4 regions of the Exiguobacterium artemiae 7-3 genome follow, and region 2 is predicted to be linked to each of the others. Evidence: riboswitches for the same ligand, from Rfam matches in the RefSeq annotation. Region 2 holds a riboswitch; each other region holds the start of a gene.
The links. Region 2 has a riboswitch for S-adenosylmethionine ahead of P402_RS0102760 (alpha/beta hydrolase). Riboswitches for the same ligand answer to the same signal wherever they lie in the genome.

Region 1: another riboswitch for S-adenosylmethionine. It lies ahead of mtnK (S-methyl-5-thioribose kinase); the one in region 2 lies ahead of P402_RS0102760 (alpha/beta hydrolase).
Region 3: another riboswitch for S-adenosylmethionine. It lies ahead of metK (methionine adenosyltransferase); the one in region 2 lies ahead of P402_RS0102760 (alpha/beta hydrolase).
Region 4: another riboswitch for S-adenosylmethionine. It lies ahead of P402_RS0101475 (LLM class flavin-dependent oxidoreductase); the one in region 2 lies ahead of P402_RS0102760 (alpha/beta hydrolase).

The regions. Positions count from the first base shown of each region.
Region 1 is NZ_KK211190.1:2,601,324-2,605,602, forward strand. It holds gene mtnA (S-methyl-5-thioribose-1-phosphate isomerase) at 1-506, opposite strand, end outside; gene mtnK (S-methyl-5-thioribose kinase) at 503-1,672, opposite strand; SAM riboswitch class I at 1,751-1,853, opposite strand; SAM riboswitch class I at 2,061-2,162, shown strand; gene P402_RS0114425 (2,3-diketo-5-methylthiopentyl-1-phosphate enolase) at 2,243-3,433, shown strand; gene P402_RS0114430 (2-hydroxy-3-keto-5-methylthiopentenyl-1-phosphate phosphatase) at 3,430-4,089, shown strand; gene P402_RS0114435 (methylthioribulose 1-phosphate dehydratase) at 4,086-4,279, shown strand, end outside.
Region 2 is NZ_KK211190.1:332,885-337,163, forward strand. It holds gene P402_RS0102755 (thymidine kinase) at 1-273, shown strand, start outside; gene P402_RS0102760 (alpha/beta hydrolase) at 343-1,101, opposite strand; SAM riboswitch class I at 1,164-1,267, opposite strand; SAM riboswitch class I at 1,516-1,619, shown strand; gene P402_RS0102765 (methionine ABC transporter ATP-binding protein) at 1,706-2,737, shown strand; gene P402_RS0102770 (methionine ABC transporter permease) at 2,727-3,377, shown strand; gene P402_RS0102775 (MetQ/NlpA family ABC transporter substrate-binding protein) at 3,412-4,233, shown strand; gene P402_RS0102780 (M20 family metallopeptidase) at 4,261-4,279, shown strand, end outside.
Region 3 is NZ_KK211190.1:771,168-775,446, forward strand. It holds gene P402_RS0104870 (EAL and HDOD domain-containing protein) at 1-272, shown strand, start outside; gene pckA (phosphoenolpyruvate carboxykinase (ATP)) at 329-1,897, opposite strand; SAM riboswitch class I at 2,130-2,256, shown strand; gene metK (methionine adenosyltransferase) at 2,384-3,592, shown strand; gene P402_RS0104885 (GNAT family N-acetyltransferase) at 3,738-4,226, shown strand.
Region 4 is NZ_KK211190.1:91,367-95,645, forward strand. It holds gene P402_RS0101460 (DUF817 domain-containing protein) at 1-471, shown strand, start outside; gene P402_RS0101465 (DUF2325 domain-containing protein) at 562-1,827, shown strand; gene P402_RS0101470 (DUF975 family protein) at 1,895-2,533, shown strand; SAM riboswitch class I at 2,653-2,758, shown strand; gene P402_RS0101475 (LLM class flavin-dependent oxidoreductase) at 2,831-3,889, shown strand; gene P402_RS0101480 (ATP-grasp domain-containing protein) at 3,886-4,279, shown strand, end outside.

The DNA.
Region 1 (4,279 bases), 2.3 Mb from region 2:
GCCGTCCCGTAAGCCGCTGTCGCAATCGATCCGGCATTACAAATCGTCAGAATCCGGTCACCGGACTGGAACAATTCCAGCGCATGAATACCGATTTGCCGGGATGTCTTGGCATCCGCCTCATAAAGCGCCAGTGCTTTTTGTTCCAACCGTTTTGGCAACTCGGCAAGCGTCGTGCTCGAGACGATCAGCTGATTCAGCTCATCTAGCACATTCCGCAGATTGACGGCGGTCGGTCGGGTCGAGAGTAGTTGTGCCGATACCGTCAACAAGTCTTGTTTCGCTTCAGGAAGCGACCCTGTCGTCCGAAATGCTTCCTGTACAAGGATGAAGCCGCCGAACAGGCTGATCGCCGGTGCACCACGGACTCGCAATTGTTTGATTGCGTCAATCGCTTGCGCTAAATCATGAATGATTTCATACCGTTCTTCTTCCGGGAGCCGGGTCTGATCCAAGATCGTCACCGTCCCATTTTCATAGATGATGCTTTGGACGAATTGGCTCATCGGCTGAGTTCCTCCGTCAAATCAAAGTTCCGTAAATCAGTGAACGTCTTGCATTCAGTCCGGCGTTTAATCAATGCCACTCCAAGACGTAACGCATGGCGTTTCCGCTCGAGTCGTTCCCCCGCGTCCGTGATGTTCTCAAGGTCGGCGACCGGTGCTAGTCCAATCGTCCGGCGGATCAATTCACATCCGGCAAAGCCAAGTGCGTCCTGCAAAATCGTGCTGAGGACATCGTCAACAAGCCCGTCCGCTGAACGGAACGGCTCCACCGCTTCCCGCTCCCATAATGCTTTGAACGTAGACGCAAAGGTCAGCCAAAATGTATCGATGTCTTTCACCCGTCCATTCCGTAACTCGGCATAGTTCGGATACGCGGCAAAGCAGAGATGGGCGATGAATTGTCCGACATCAAAACCAAACGGTCCGTAAAAGGCAAACTCGGGATCGATGACTTTTGTTTCATCGGCTGAAGCAAAAATACTTCCAGTATGTAAGTCCCCGTGTAATAACGCGTCGCCCTTCGTGATGAACAGAGTTTCGAGTTTCGCGACTTCGCGTTTCAGCGCTGCATCCTGCCACAACTGAGCCACTTCCGATTCCAGCCCGGCTTCAACCGCATTCGTTTCCGCGTCATAAAACGGATCCGTAAAGATTAATTTTTCCGTGATATCACAGAGATCCGGATTGTAGTAGTTCCGCGCCACTTGTTTTTTTGTGACCGGTCCAAGTGCAAAATCCGACGTGTAAAACAGTGTTCGCGCCAAGTAAGAACCGATATGTTCCGCAAGCAACGGATACTTCTCCCCTTCGAGCAAGCCGGTCCGGACAATCGTCAAGTGAGACAAATCCTCCATCACCGTAAATGCCTCTTCCTTACTTGCATGGTAGACGTGCGGGACGAACGGAACGGCGACTTTTGCAAATTCTTTTAAGGCGGACTGTTCAATCCAGGCCCGTTCAAGCGATAACGGCCAACTTTCGCCGACGACTTTCGCATACGGTAAAGCCTGTTTTAAAATCAATCGCTGATTCCCCGATTGAATCCGAAAGACAAGGTTTAAGTTCCCGTCCCCGATTTCCTCTGCCGTCACCGGTCCTTTGCCGATCAATCCGAGTGTCTGGACCCGTTCAATCGCGTCCTGTACTGTAAATGCTTGGTATCCCATTATGGTTTCCTCCTTGTTGATCACACGAAAAAACGCCTCTTTTCGTCAAAGAAAAGAGGCGCGGTAGAATACTCCGTCCTCTTATCTCTCAGACGAATGTCTGTTGGATGTAGCACCGTGCCGGATGGTCGGTTGCTGCGGCGTCTTCGGGCCAATTCCCTCTGCCAACTCACGATAAGAGTCATATGTAGTTGTCGTGTGGTTGATGTTGATTTGAATACTACGTGCGCGGTTGGTCGTCTGTCAATTCCAATTTTTAGTGAAACGGCTTAAAAAACGGAACCGTCTATAGAAGAAGTATTTTCAAAAAAATAAATTTTCAAAATATAGTTTGACAAGGGACCAATCTCGTGTAAAAATTGCAATTAGATTTCACAATTTCATCCAATTCTTATCAAGAGCAGACGGAGGGACGAGCCCTACGATGTCGCAGCAACCGACCACTTGGCACGGTGCTAATTCTTGCAGCTATTACGCTGACAGATAAGAGTCCACGCGCAATTTTTCATGGTCTCTTGTCATTGACGAGGGACCATTTTTGTATTTTTCAATAAGGGAGAGACGATTCATATGGCGTATATTACCGCAACGTACCAACTCGGGACGACCAATCAGTTGGCGAAACGAGCAGAACAAATCGCGCTCGGTCTGACGGTCGGTTCCTGGACCGATTTAAATCATTTGGAACAGCAGCAGCTGGAATCCTTCAAAGGACAGGTTGTTCATACCGAAGAACATGACGGCAAAGGTTACATCACGATCCGTTATCCGGAACACAACGTCTCACGCGACTTTTCCGCTATCTTAACGACGGTCTTCGGCAAACTGTCGCTCGACGGACAAATCAAGTTAACCGATCTACAGCTTCCCCCGTCGTTCACGAACGACTTCCCCGGTGCCAAATTCGGGATTGAAGGAATCCGTCAGTTGATTCAAGTCCATGACCGTCCCCTGTTGATGAGCATCTTTAAAGGGGTCATCGGACGAGACCTCGTCTTTTTACGGGAACAACTCGAAGCCCAGCTCGCGGGCGGCATCGATCTCGTCAAAGATGATGAGATATTGTACGACAATCCGTTGACGCCGGCACTCGACCGGGCACGGATTGGCCGGGAAGTCCTCGATGCCCATTATGAACGGACCGGCAAACGGGCGCTTTACGCGATTACGTTAAGCGGTCCCGTCTTCGGCTTGAAGGATCAAGCGAAACGTTTGATTGAAGCCGGCGCGACCGCCTTCCTGCTCAATACGTTTACATACGGACTCGACGTCCTGCGCGAGTTAGCGGCTGACCCGGACATTTCCGTTCCAATCTTCAATCATCCGGCCTTAAGCGGTGCCTTGATCGCAAGTCCCGAATACGGGATTGCGGCTCCTGTTCTGCTCGGAACGTTACCGCGACTGGCTGGTGCCGATTTGACGTTGTTCCCATCGCCGTACGGGAACGTGGCACTCGCCAAAGACTTGGCCCGCGGGATCGCCGTCGAAGCAACCCGGATCGGGGACACGAAGACAATTTTGCCGGTTCCCTCGGCCGGTATCCACCCCGGTCTCGTAGCCCAGCTCGTCCGTGATTTCGGTACCGACTCGGTCATCAATGCTGGAGGCGGCGTTCACGGTCATCCGCAAGGTGCCGCTGCCGGTGTCCTCGCATTCCGTCAGGCGCTCGACGCCGCACTGACCGGAGAATCGCTGACAAGTGCTGCGGTGCGGCAGGAAGAATTACGAATTGCCCTCGACGCTTGGGGGATCACGAAATGACAATCCGGATTTTATGTGACTTTGACGGGACCGTGACGGAACACGATAATATCATCGCCTTGATGAAGGAATTTGCCTCGCCGGCAGCGTTTGAACCGTTGAAAGAAGGTGTGCTCGACCGCTCGCTGTCGATTCAATCCGGGGTCGGACAGATGTTCCGGTTGCTCCCATCAGATCGAAAACAAGATTATGTTGATTTTTTGATTGATCGGGCTGTCATCCGTCCCGGCTTTGAGACCTTACTCGCTTTTGCTAAATTGAACGGAATCGACTTTGCCATCGTCAGCGGCGGGATCGACTTTTTTGTCGAACCGATTCTTGCCGATTTACTGACAGATGAAGCGATTTACTGTAACGGCAGTGACTTCAGTGAGGAGATAGTGCAGATTGAATGGCCGCATGCCTGTGACGCGGCCTGTACGAATCAATGCGGCTGTTGTAAAACGTCAATCGCCCGGAAGCTGAAGCAGGACGGTGACACGATCATCGCGATTGGTGACTCCGTGACGGATTTTGAACTGGCGAAACAGGCTGATCATGTCTACGCCCGTGATTATCTGATTACGCTATGCGAACAGCACGGTATTCCGTACACGCCGTTTGAAACGTTTTACGACATTGTGGATCATCTGCAGACAACGGGGGTGCATGCATGACATTTTTGAAACGATACGAAGAACTCCGAGCGATCAAGCAGGAGTTCGCTGCACGCGACTGGTTTCCCGGTACGAGCGGTAACCTCGCCATTCGGACGAACAGCAGTCCGACAGAATTTCTTGTGACGGCAAGCGGCAAAGATAAACGCCAGGACACGCCGGACGATTTCGTCCATGTTGACGCGACCGG
Region 2 (4,279 bases):
CTCGATCAAGACTTTCGGGCGGAGCCATTCGGCAAGATGCCCGAATTGTTGGCACGTGCAGAATTCGTGACGAAATTACAGGCGATTTGTCTGTCGTGCGGAGATCCGGCATCGCGGACACAACGATTGATTGACGGGAAACCCGCAAACTACAATGATCCAATCATTTTGGTCGGGGCGTCTGAATCCTATGAACCACGTTGCCGCCATTGTCATCAAGTACCGGGCAAACCGAAACCGTTACAGGAATGGAAAAAACAACAGCAGAATTGAGCATATCCGATTTGAAAAAGCGAACGATTCCTGGCAGTGAGGCCAAAGAATCGTTCGCTTTTTTTTATATCAACCGGTCCGTGTCAACTGGCTGAACTGCTCGACGAATCGTAAGGTTTCCCGAACAATTGTCTTTTGATCATAATCGAGTGTCGCAACATGGTACGAGTCAAGCAGACAATAACTGCGTTTATCCGCTGCACCAATCGTCCGGTACAAATAATCCGAACAGGTTGGCGGGACGACGTGATCCTCGGCAGAATATAAAATAAGTGTCGGAATTTGAATCGTTGCTAAGTGTGGTCGCGTCTCATCGATGAGTCGCAACAGTTCTGAAGCGCAGACGGCGGGGACAAGATCATAGATGATTTCAAAAGCCGATTGTTTGATATCAGGGACACTTTCCGGAAGATAGACCGGACAATCGGTGAACGACAAGGCTTCGTAAGCAGGGACAGCCAAGGCGGCGTTGATGGTGATGATTCCTGCGACCGGGAGACCTTCAGCGGCGAGCGACAGGGCAAGTGTCGCGCCCATCGATTGTCCGACGATGAAGATTGATTCACACCGTGCGGCCAATTGTTCGAAGCCGTCACGTAAGCTCTGTTTCCAGTCGTCTGCCATCGTCGTTTCGAATTCCCGTACATCCGTCCCGTGACCGTGCAGGCGAGGCGCATAGACGGAGAAGCCATGTTCTGCGAACTGTTCTCCTACAGCCCGAACACTTTGCGGTGTTGCGTTAAAACCATGACAGAGCAAAATGCCGACGGATCCGCGTCCTAAGGAAAAGGCTTCTGCACCCGGTATAACAGGATAAACCATACTCATCATCTCGTCCTCCATTTCAAAAATAAAAACCCGTTTGGCTTTGGACGCAAACGAGTTTCTCGTGTGTATCATCCAAAGCAGCCGCTTTGCTGGTCGGAGCACCTTGCACAGTAGCAGGTTGCCGTGGAGTCCTAGAGCCAGGTCTCTCGTCCACTCTTGATATATCGTATAGGAATTGTCGGATTAATCATTGAGAAGATAATAGCATTGACGGAAATGAATTGTCAAACTCTCTTTAATGGCATCAAAATTTATGCAAGGATCCGGTTTGTCCCGGTACAACAATCGATATGGGTCATATGGTTTATTTTTGAAAATATGGTTGACCTTTAAAAGATCTTTCTGTAGTGTAAAAATTAGTTTTACGACATAAGTTCAACCGGCAACAACACACATACGAATTTCATACCGCAACACTTATCCAGAGAGGTGGAGGGACTGGCCCTACGAAACCTCGGCAACAGACTCATTATGAGCACTGTGCCAATTCCATCAGACAATTGTCTGAGAGATGAGTCGAGTGGATTCTGCCATTGTGCGGATCCAGGTCTCTTCTTGTTTCTTAAGAAGAGACCTTTTTTGTATTTTGAAGGGGGAAAAAGTGGTGATTACATTCAAAAATGTAAAAAAAATCTATGAAACAAATGACCAATCGATCGCTGCGTTGAACGGAGTGGATCTCGAAATCCGAAAAGGCGAAATCTTTGGTGTCATCGGTTTCAGCGGAGCCGGGAAAAGTTCCTTATTACGATGCGTCAACCTGCTCGAACGGCCGACATCCGGCAGCGTGACGGTCGATGGACAAGATTTGACAACCCTCTCGGCGAAGCAGCTGCGGGAGGCAAAACAACATATCGGAATGATCTTTCAGCATTTCAACCTGCTGGATTCGAATACAGTGTTTGCGAATGTCGCAAAACCGCTTGTCTTAAAAGGTGTCAAAAAAGAGGAAGTCAACCGGCGGGTCAGCGAACTACTGGACTTCGTCGATTTGGCAGATAAGGCCGATCATTATCCGGATCAGTTATCGGGCGGACAGAAACAACGGGTCGGAATCGCCCGGGCACTCGCGACCCAGCCGTCGGTCCTGTTGTGTGACGAGGCGACATCCGCCCTCGATCCCCAGACGACGCAACACATATTACGCCTGTTGAAACAGATTAATCAGGAATACGGCATCACGATTTTACTGATTACCCATGAGATGGGTGTCATCCGTGAGATTTGTGACCGTGTCGCCGTCATCGAAGCCGGTCAGCTGATTGAATCGGGTACCGTGTTCGATGTCTTCTCGAATCCACAGACGGCAACGGCAAAAAACTTCGTCCGCTCCGTCATGCAGGATGAAATTCCGGCATCGGTTCAAACCGTCATCGATCAACGGGATGCCGGACATCACATCTACAAAATCAACTTCCTCGGGGCAGGGACGGGGCAACCGCTCTTATCGCAAGTCGCGAAACGGTTTGATGTCGATCTCAACATCCTGCACGGTAGCATCACGGAACTGCAAAACATTCCGTTCGGCAGTCTGCTCGTTGAACTGATCGGCGACGCGACGGAAATCAAACGGGCATTGCATTACATTCATCAGTCGGATGTCGTCGTTGAGGAGGTGCTCGCGGATGTTAGTTAATTACACAGATATTTGGAATGCATTCCTGCAGACGTTGACGATGGTCGGACTGTCGTTACTTTTCTCGACATTAATCGGTTTACCGCTCGGCATTCTGCTCGTCGTCACACGCAAAGGGGCGTTGCTTGAACAAATTCCCTTCTTCAATGTCTTAAGCGGCATCGTCAACATCTTCCGGTCCGTCCCGTTCATTATCCTGCTCGTCGCGATCATTCCACTGACACGCTTGATTGTCGGATCGTCGATCGGGACGCAGGCAGCCATCGTTCCGCTTGTTTTTTACGCGGCACCGTACATCGCCCGATTGATCGAAAGTTCGTTACTGGAAGTCGATACCGGTGTCTTGGAGGCGGCAGAAGCGATGGGGGCGACACCGTTGCAGACGATTTTCCGCTTCCTGTTGCCGGAAGCCCTCAGCTCGCTGGTTCTGAACTTGACGATTGCGACGATCGGCTTAATCGGTGCATCGGCGATGGCCGGGGCGATTGGTGGCGGCGGACTGGGTGACTTAGCGATCACCTACGGCTACCAACGGTTTGATACGACCGTCATGATCATCACGGTCGGGATACTCGTGATTCTTGTTCAAGGGTTACAGACGACAGGTAATCTGTTGGCAAGAAAAATTCGGAGACATTAAAAAAAACATAGAGCAGATAAGGGAGAGATGGATGATGAAAAAAGGTTTAGCGATTGGTGCAGCATTAACGACGGTATTATTTGCGGGATGTGCCGCTTCCGGAGAAGAAGATCAAAAAACGGTCAAGCTTGGCGTCAGCGGTTCTGATACACAAGTTTGGGAATATGTCGCGAAAAAAGCGAAGAAAGAGGGGATTACGATTGAGCTCGTTAAGTTCTCCGACTACGTCCAGCCGAACCTGGCCCTGGCAGAAGGTGAGATTGATGCGAACTCTTTTCAGACCGTGTCTTACTTCAACGCTTTCAAAAAGGAACATAAGTTAAAGCTGTCGCCAATCGCGACGACAGTGATTGCACCGATGGGGATTTATTCGGATAAGGTCAAGGACGTCAAAGACATTCCGGTCGGTGGGAAGATTGCCGTCCCGAACGAGGCGACCAATATGGGCCGGGCACTGCTGCTGTTGCAGGAAGCAGGCTTGATCAAGCTACCGGACGACTTTGACGGCAACGGATCCGTCGATAAGATCGTCGAGAATCCGAAAAAACTGAAGATTGTCCCGGTTGTCGCCGGACAGACGCCACGCGTCCTACCGGATGTATCGGCTTCGATCATCAATAACGGAATCGCCGTCGATGCAGGCTTCAACCCGATCAAGGATTCGATTCTTCATGAAAACGAGACGGCGAAGCCGTACATCAACATCATCGCAACCCGGACGGAAGATAAGGATAAAAAAACATTGAAGAAAATCGCTTCACTCTACCAGCAGGACGATGTCGCGGCCTTCATCAAAAAAGAGTACAAAGGAAGCACGATTCCGACGTTCGTCCCGCTCAGTGACATCGGGGAATAACTAAAAATCCAAAGGAGCGTGACCAAAATGACCATTCAGACGATAC
Region 3 (4,279 bases), 440 kb from region 2:
ATGCGTTACTTTCCGTAGATATTGATGAAATCATTGATCAGCTTCCGATTGAACCGGCATTGAAAAACGTTTTGCAAGGCGAGGATCATCCGTTTCGAGATTGCCTGTTGCTCGCAATCAGCGCAGACCGAGGAGAATTTGAACGATTCGAGATGCTGAGTAACCGATTCGGGATTGCGAAGCGCCGCGCCTACGAGTTACTGAAGGAAAGCCAAGTTTGGCTCTCTCAAAAGGAACTTCATTTACAGGACAAGACAGATTCAATCGTCTAACACAAAAGGTTGAGCATCCGTTAAGGAGCTCAACCTTTTTAGTGTTATTGATATTTTTAAACGCGAGGACCAGCTGCTTTGATGGCATCGGTCGCACTTTCGAAACGTGCGAAGTTCTGCGTGAACTTTTGAGCGAGTGCAGTCGCTTGTTGTTCGTAAACGGATGGATCCGCCCAGACCTTGACCGGATTGAGTAAATCGGTCGGAACACCAGGGACTTCAATCGGCATATGCAGACCGAAAATCGGATGTTCTTCTGTCGGGATATCTGTGAGCAGACCGTTGACGGCCGCATTGACCATCGTCCGTGTATACGCGAGTTTCATCCGGCTGCCGGTACCGTAAGCTCCACCGGTCCAACCTGTATTGACGAGATAGACTGTGACGCCGTGGCGATCAATCAGTTCTCCGAGCATCGTCGCATATTTTTCTGGAATCAACGGTAGGAACGGTGAACCGAAACACGTCGAGAACGTTGCTTCCGGTTCTGTGACGCCGCGCTCCGTTCCGGCAAGTTTTGATGTATAACCTGATAAGAAGTGATACATCGCTTGTTCTTTTGTCAGTTTACTGATCGGAGGCAACACACCGTAAGCATCCGCTGTCAGGAAAACAATTGTTTTCGGATGACCGGCACGAGACGGGATAGCGATGTTGTCGATGGCAGTAATCGGATAAGCCGCGCGTGTGTTTTCCGTTTTTGACGTATCATCATAATCCGGAATCCGGGTGTCGTCGAGGACAACATTTTCAAGAACGGTACCAAAACGGATCGCATCAAAGATTTGTGGTTCTTTTTCACGTGACAGGTTGACGGTCTTCGCATAACATCCGCCTTCGATATTGAAGACGCCGTCATGTGACCAGCCGTGTTCATCGTCGCCGATCAATTGACGGCTGTCATCTGCAGACAGGGTGGTCTTACCAGTCCCGGATAGCCCGAAGAACAACGCGACATCACCTTCATGTCCAACGTTAGCTGAACAGTGCATCGACAACACTTCTTGTTGTGGCAAGAGATAGTTCATGACAGAGAAAATTGATTTTTTGATTTCTCCGGCGTACTCGGTTCCACCAATCAAGACGATACGGTGTTCAAATGACATCGCGATGAATGTCTCAGAGTTTGTCCCGTCAACCGCAGGATCCGCCTTAAAGTGTGGTGCGTAAACGACCGTAAATGGTTCAAAGGCCGCAACCGTAGGATATTCGCGTAAGAATAGCTGTTTCGCAAACAGATTATGCCAAGCATATTCGGTTACGACGCGCACTGGAAGGGTGAAATGCGTATCGGCACCAGCAGCAGCTTCTGTGTAGTAGAGTTGATCTGCTTCGTTCATATAACGAAGAACTTTTTGTAACAGTTGCTCGAATTTGTCCGATTCCATCGGTTGATTGACATGACCCCAATCGATATGCATCTCACACGATTGATCACGGACGATGAACTTGTCTTTCGGTGAACGACCTGTAAATTTCCCCGTTTCTACAGACAAAGCACCATTTTCTGCAAGAACTCCTTCTTTGTTACGAATCGCATGTTCGACTAGTTCAGCAACGGACAGTTGTTTGAACACATGCTCCTTCTTGAGTAGTTCTTCGATATTCAGGACCGTCATCGGCATCCTGACCCCACCTTTCCCCTACGTTGGTTTTGGCTCTACTATTAGTATGACACATTTATTATATATGACATACTAATGATAGGGCAATCATTTTCATGCGCTGATTTCTATTTATCTGGAAACGCTTTCAGCATTAACAGTTTAACATCTCTTCTGATTTTTTTCGACTAGAAATTAAAACGTTGCTTGACAGAGTGGACACAAGTTTATATCATGTAATTCGTAACGGATACTCTTATTCTGAGCAGGTGGAGGGAACAAGGCCCGAAGAAACCCGGCAACCGTCTTATATTAATTTCATCATTAATGTAGGAAAAGGTGCTCTCCTGAAGCGAAGTAAACACTTCGAACGATAAGAGGGTAAAGGAAGAACGCACAACCTTTCCCTGACCATTTTTGGACATGGAAAGGTTTTTTTCATTTTACCGTCCCACTCAACTAGGGGAAATGAGTACACCGTCAAATTCTTTTTTGGGAGGGTCAAACATGACAAACCTTAATCGCCGACTATTTACGTCGGAATCAGTAACTGAAGGTCACCCGGATAAAATCTGTGACCAGATTTCGGATTCAATTTTGGATGCAATTCTTGCAGCCGATCCAAACGCACGTGTTGCGGCAGAAACTTCTGTCACGACAGGACTCGTATTAGTAGCAGGAGAAATCACGACATCAACTTACGTGGATATCCCGAAAGTCGTTCGTGAAACCATTCGTGAAATCGGCTACACACGCGCTAAATACGGTTTCGATGCAGACACTTGTGCTGTATTGACATCAATCGACGAGCAGTCAGCAGACATCGCTCTCGGTGTCGACCAGGCGCTTGAAGCACGCGAAGGAAACATGTCAGATGAAGAAATCGATGCGATTGGAGCAGGAGACCAAGGTCTGATGTTCGGTTACGCAACGAAAGAAACACCTGAACTCATGCCACTTCCGATTTCACTTTCACACAAACTTGCTCGTCGTCTTGCAGAAGTCCGCAAGACAGGACAACTCGATTACCTCCGTCCGGATGGTAAAACGCAAGTCACGGTTGAATACAACGAGAACAATGAACCTGTTCGCGTCGATACAATCGTCATCTCAACGCAACATGCAGAAGAAGTGACGCTTGAGCAAATCCAAGCGGATCTGAAAGAACATGTCATCGCTCCGGTCATTCCGACGGAGTACATCGATGCAGACACGAAATTCTTCATCAACCCAACTGGCCGTTTCGTCATCGGTGGACCACAAGGCGATGCAGGATTAACAGGTCGTAAAATCATCGTTGATACGTATGGCGGTTACGCACGCCACGGCGGTGGAGCTTTCTCTGGTAAAGATCCAACGAAAGTCGACCGTTCAGCTGCTTATGCAGCACGTTATGTCGCGAAAAACTTGGTTGCCTCTGGTCTTGCAGACAAAGCAGAAGTTCAACTTGCTTACGCAATCGGAGTAGCACATCCGGTCTCAATCGCAGTCGATACGTTCGGAACAGGAAAACTTCCTGAAGCGCAACTCGTCGAATTGATCGCAGAAAACTTTGATCTCCGTCCTGCAGGGATCATCAAGATGCTTGATCTCCGCCGTCCGATTTATCGTCAGACAGCAGCTTATGGCCACTTCGGTCGTACAGACATCGAATTGCCATGGGAGCAGACAGATAAAGCTGCTACTCTTGAAGAGCAGGCAAAACGTTTCGTATAATCCATTGTTCAGAAACATCCTGTTAAAGGGTGTTTCTGAACTTTTTTTGTTTCTCCCGAACTTTGCAGGGATACGACTGAAATTTCTAGAAAAGGGTAAAAGAACATGAGTCTGTAATCTGTAAAAGGAAAAGGGGGATTTCGGTATGGAGATACGCGAAGCAGTTCCGGCTGATGCAGCACGCATTCATGATATTGCGCTCACGTCTTGGATGGACACATATGAGGAAATCTATTCGGAGCGTTCGAAAGCCCATTTCGTTCAGGAAGCGTATCCGCAGGAAGAAGTGGTTCGGGCAATTCGAACAGCGGAAGAAGCACGTGGGGAATACTTCAACGTCGGACTGATTGACGGGGAAATTGTCGGTTTCATTCACGCCATCGATGTGGATGGAACGTGGGAAATCGTCCGTTTGTATGTCTTGCCGAAATACCAACAAAACGGAATCGGACGCCGGCTGATCCGCGAACTGGAATTGCAAGGGGCATCTCCAATTGAAGTCTATGTCGAATCCCGGAACTATAAAGCCCGTCACTTTTTGACTGCATACGGATTCAAGGAAATCAGCGAGACGACAGAAGAAGTCTTCGGTCAGGTGGAACCTGTGACGCGATTGCAACGTATATACGAATAAGGGAAAAGAAATCCGACTTGAGGCGGTTTTGCTGAAGTCGGATTTGTTTCATA
Region 4 (4,279 bases), 240 kb from region 2:
CCGCTCTATGCCGGCTTCATGTATGCGAGTGTCGCTAGCTACATCTGTCAGGCATTCCGTCGGTTTGATCTCCGTATCACACAGTTTCCCCGGCCTCTGTTTGCTTTAGCGACCGGTCTGCTCGTGTACGCCAACTTCTTTACCCATCATTGGTTGTTTGATTTCCGTTGGATTTTGATGGGACTTGTCGCTCTCGTCTTTTATAAGTCCTGGGTCTATTTCCGTCTGGATGAGACTGTCTACCGAATGCCGCTCGTTCTTTCGTTTGGTTTAATTGCCTGGTTCATCTGGCTGGCGGAAAACATCGTGACCTTTTTTAAGGGATGGGTGTATCCGAATCAGCAGGATGGATGGGAGCTGGTCGACTTCGGGAAATTATCGTCCTGGTTTTTACTGGTCATCATCACGATTTTGATTGTCTCCGTCGAAAAGTACCGGTTGGGTGACCGGTCAATCGAAATAAAATCCTAACCATATACAAAAAATAACCCGGTCTTTTTTTGAGCAACCTAACCGACAGCCCCTTGCTATAGTTGAAAAAAAGCAAAGGGGTTGTTGAAGATGATGCAACAAATCGTGGAACGGGCGAAGACGCTAATCGCCGGTAAAATGCAAGTAGTCGAAACGGTGGAAGAATGGGACTTACTGCTCGAGGAAATCCGAGGAATCGATGAATGGGTGCAGTTATCGCGTTACTATACACATTCCGTAAAATCAGACATCGCGTGGAGCGAACCAAAAGAAGACGTATCATTCGAGCAACCTGTCGTTCCGCCGGTGAAAATCACTCCTGTCATCGAACAACGTTACGCCTATACGTTTGTGCGTGAACTAAAAGGTGGTTCTTTACGGGAATGGCCGAACAGTCATATTTCGGAAACAGAAATCCGGCAATGGAACCTCGAACATGGAATGGAAATCCGTGTCCAAGTCGTACAGCAAGATGCACGCCGGACGACACTAGAAGTGATGGCCGTTGTCGCGACCGACCAGATGAAGCCACTGGCCGAACGAATCGTTTTTGAAAGATGTATCGTTAAAAATCATGGCATCATTGAATCGACGGTCGAAGGACCATTAAAGGATGAGACGGGTAAACCCTTTTACTATGCGACACCGGTTGAAGACATGCGCTTCTTCCATTTAAAAGAAGGGCAGCTCGTCGATCTCGTCATGTGGAAAGGTCGTCCGGAAACACTGACGATTGCCTGGAAATATGCGTTCCAATATCAAGAGCCGACAGTACAGCTGTTAGAGACGTCAAACGATCCAACAGCACCAGTGCCTTCGTCAGTTGAATCGACTCAAGGATCAGCCGTCAAAAAATCTGGCCGTTACCTGAAGCAAATGAAACGAAAGTCGAAAGTAAAACAGGAACAGAAAACACGCCGAATTCGTGAAAAGAAATCTCAAGCGATGGCACCACTCGTCACGACATCCGTACCGGGGCAGCCAATCGACTTCCTTGATATGAAGCCCCTCGATTTTGCGTCATTCGTCGGCATGCGACTCGTCATCGTCGGTAATGAACAGCAATCACCGGTCTATCGGACATTTTTCGCGGAAACGGGTATCGAACTGATTCATCTGTCGGGAGACGCCCAATCAGCGAAAAAGATTGCCGGTCTCGCGAAAAAGACCGATGCGATCGTCGTCATCACGAGCCGTGTGTCCCACGCTGCTTCAGCACACGTCATCGCGCAGGCGAAAAAACATGATATTCCGTTTGCGATGGAACGACTGGATGGACGACGTTCTTTGTATACGGCATGCCAGCGCCAACTTGAAAAAGCACGCTTAAATCAGTTGAAAACAGGAAAATCCTGAAAAAAGATGAAACTCCTCTCTTAATTAGCCGTAAATAGAGATAGAACTTATTTTGAGGAGGATCTCCATGATTAAAGAATTAAAATTATCCGCCCGTGAAGCGCTCAGTGGTCGCTGGGTCTTCATGGCACTTATGTTTTTACTGTTTCTCATCATTCAAAGTATTCCAACGATGTTTTCTTCTGATGCGAATGAAGATATTCAAGCGATTGATTTCATCGGTTTCTTACTGAACATTCTCTTGCTTCCACTTGCGATTGGTTGGACATGGCTTGCGATGTCTGTCGCTCGGAAAGAACAGGCAAAAATCGTTGATTTATTTGAGCCATACAAAATTTTCTTAAAGGCAGTCGGTCTTTCGATTGTCCAAAGTATTTTCCTTGGTTTATGGTTCTTACTATTTATCATCCCGGGTATCATCAAGTCATTTTCGTATCTAATGACGTTTTATATTTTACGAGATGAACCTTCAATCGGCATTTTGGATGCGATTACACGTTCGCGCCAAATGATGGACGGACATAAGATGGAAGCGTTCATGCTCGTCCTCTCATTCATTGGTTGGTTCCTGCTCGGTTTGATTACCATCGGAATCGCCTTCTTGTGGGTTGGCCCATATTTCAGCGTCACGCTTGCAAAATTCTATGACCGCATCCGCGGTGAAGAAGCACCTGTCGAAGAGTCGACGTTTGTTGCCCCATATTAAGACAACGAGGATGAGAGCCCAGCTCTCATCCTTTTTTTATTGCTGTTTTTAATTCCGATTGGAAAACAAGGTTTAATGGTTGCTTTACTCTGCTAAAAAGTGTACGATAATTCCAATAATTCTTATCAAGAGAAGTCGAGGGAATGGCCCGAAGACACTTCAGCAACCCCGCGCGCAGCGGAAGGTGCTACTTCCTAAAGGGGGCAATCCCTTTACAGATAAGAGCAGACATGATTAATCCGTCGCTCTTTTCGATTTTCGAGAAGAGCGATTTTTTTTATAAGGGGGACATAACGGATGGAGTATGGATTTTGGTTACCGATTTTTGGCGGGTGGTTACGAAATGTCGAGGACGAACAGATGCCGGCGACGTTCGACTATGCGAAACAGGTCGCGCAAACGGCAGAACGAATCGGTTTTTCGACGACACTGATTGCGGAGTTGAATTTAAATGACATCAAAGGACTCGAAGCACCAAGTCTTGAAGCCTGGACGACGGCAGCGGCGATTGCCGCGACGACGGAGCGTCTCGAAATCATGACAGCTGTCCGTCCGGGGTTCCATAATCCTGCGACGACCGCGAAGATGGCAGCAAACATTGATCAACTCAGCAACGGGCGCTTTACACTGAACGTCGTCTCTGCCTGGTGGGAAGAAGAAGCGCGGCAATACAATGGCATCTTCACGGCCCACGACGAACGCTACGCGCGGACGGAAGAGTTTGTCACGATCATGAAAGGATTATGGGCAGATGCTTCGCCGTACAGCTTCGACGGGAACTATTATACGCTCGAGCAGACACAACTGCATCCGAAACCGGTTCAACGACCGGGCATCAAGTTGTACGCAGGCGGGGAAAGTGAAGCCGGGAAACAGACCATCGTCAATCATTGTGACGCCTATGTCATGCACGGGGGAACGGTGGAAGAAGTGTCCGTCAAGATTGAGGATATGAAGGCACGTCGACAAGCAACTGGGCAACCGCCGCTTGAAAGCTTTGGACTGGCTGCCTATATCATCTGCCGCGATACGGAAGAAGAGGCCATTCAAGAATGGCAACGAATTACGGACGTCAAGGAAGACAGTGCCGGATACGCCGGGTACGACGACTTCGTCAGCAAATCACAACTCGAACAGCAGGTAAAACGGAACGATTATTCGGTCTCGAACCGCGGACTCCGTCCTGATTTGATTGGAACACCGGAACAGATTGCCGAACGGATTCTTGCGTTTGAGCAGGTGGGTGTCTCCTTATTATTACTTCAATTTTCACCACAACTGGAAGAGATGGAACGCTTCGCGCGCGACGTCATGCCGCTTGTCGAAGAAAAACGAAAGGTAGGTCAAACCAAATGACAAAAATTCATATCTTACACGAAAACCAAGAATGGACGGACCATTTAATTAAACGACTCGAAGAACTGGAGTTGCCATATGAACAGTGGCATCTCGACGAAGGGCAAGTTCCGCTTGATGAACTTCCACCGGAAGGCGTCTTTTACAGCCGGATGAGTGCATCTTCGCATACGCGCGGTCACCGTTACGCACCGGAACTGACAGAAGGTGTACTTGCTTGGCTTGAAGAACATGATCGGACCGTCTTTAACGGGACCCGTGCCTTACGTCTTGAAGTGAGTAAAATCAATCAGTATACGGCTCTTCGAAAAGCCGGGATCCGGGTTCCGAAGACGACGGCTGCCGTCGGACGTGATCAGATTGTCGAAGCGGCGAAAAATATTGGCGTAT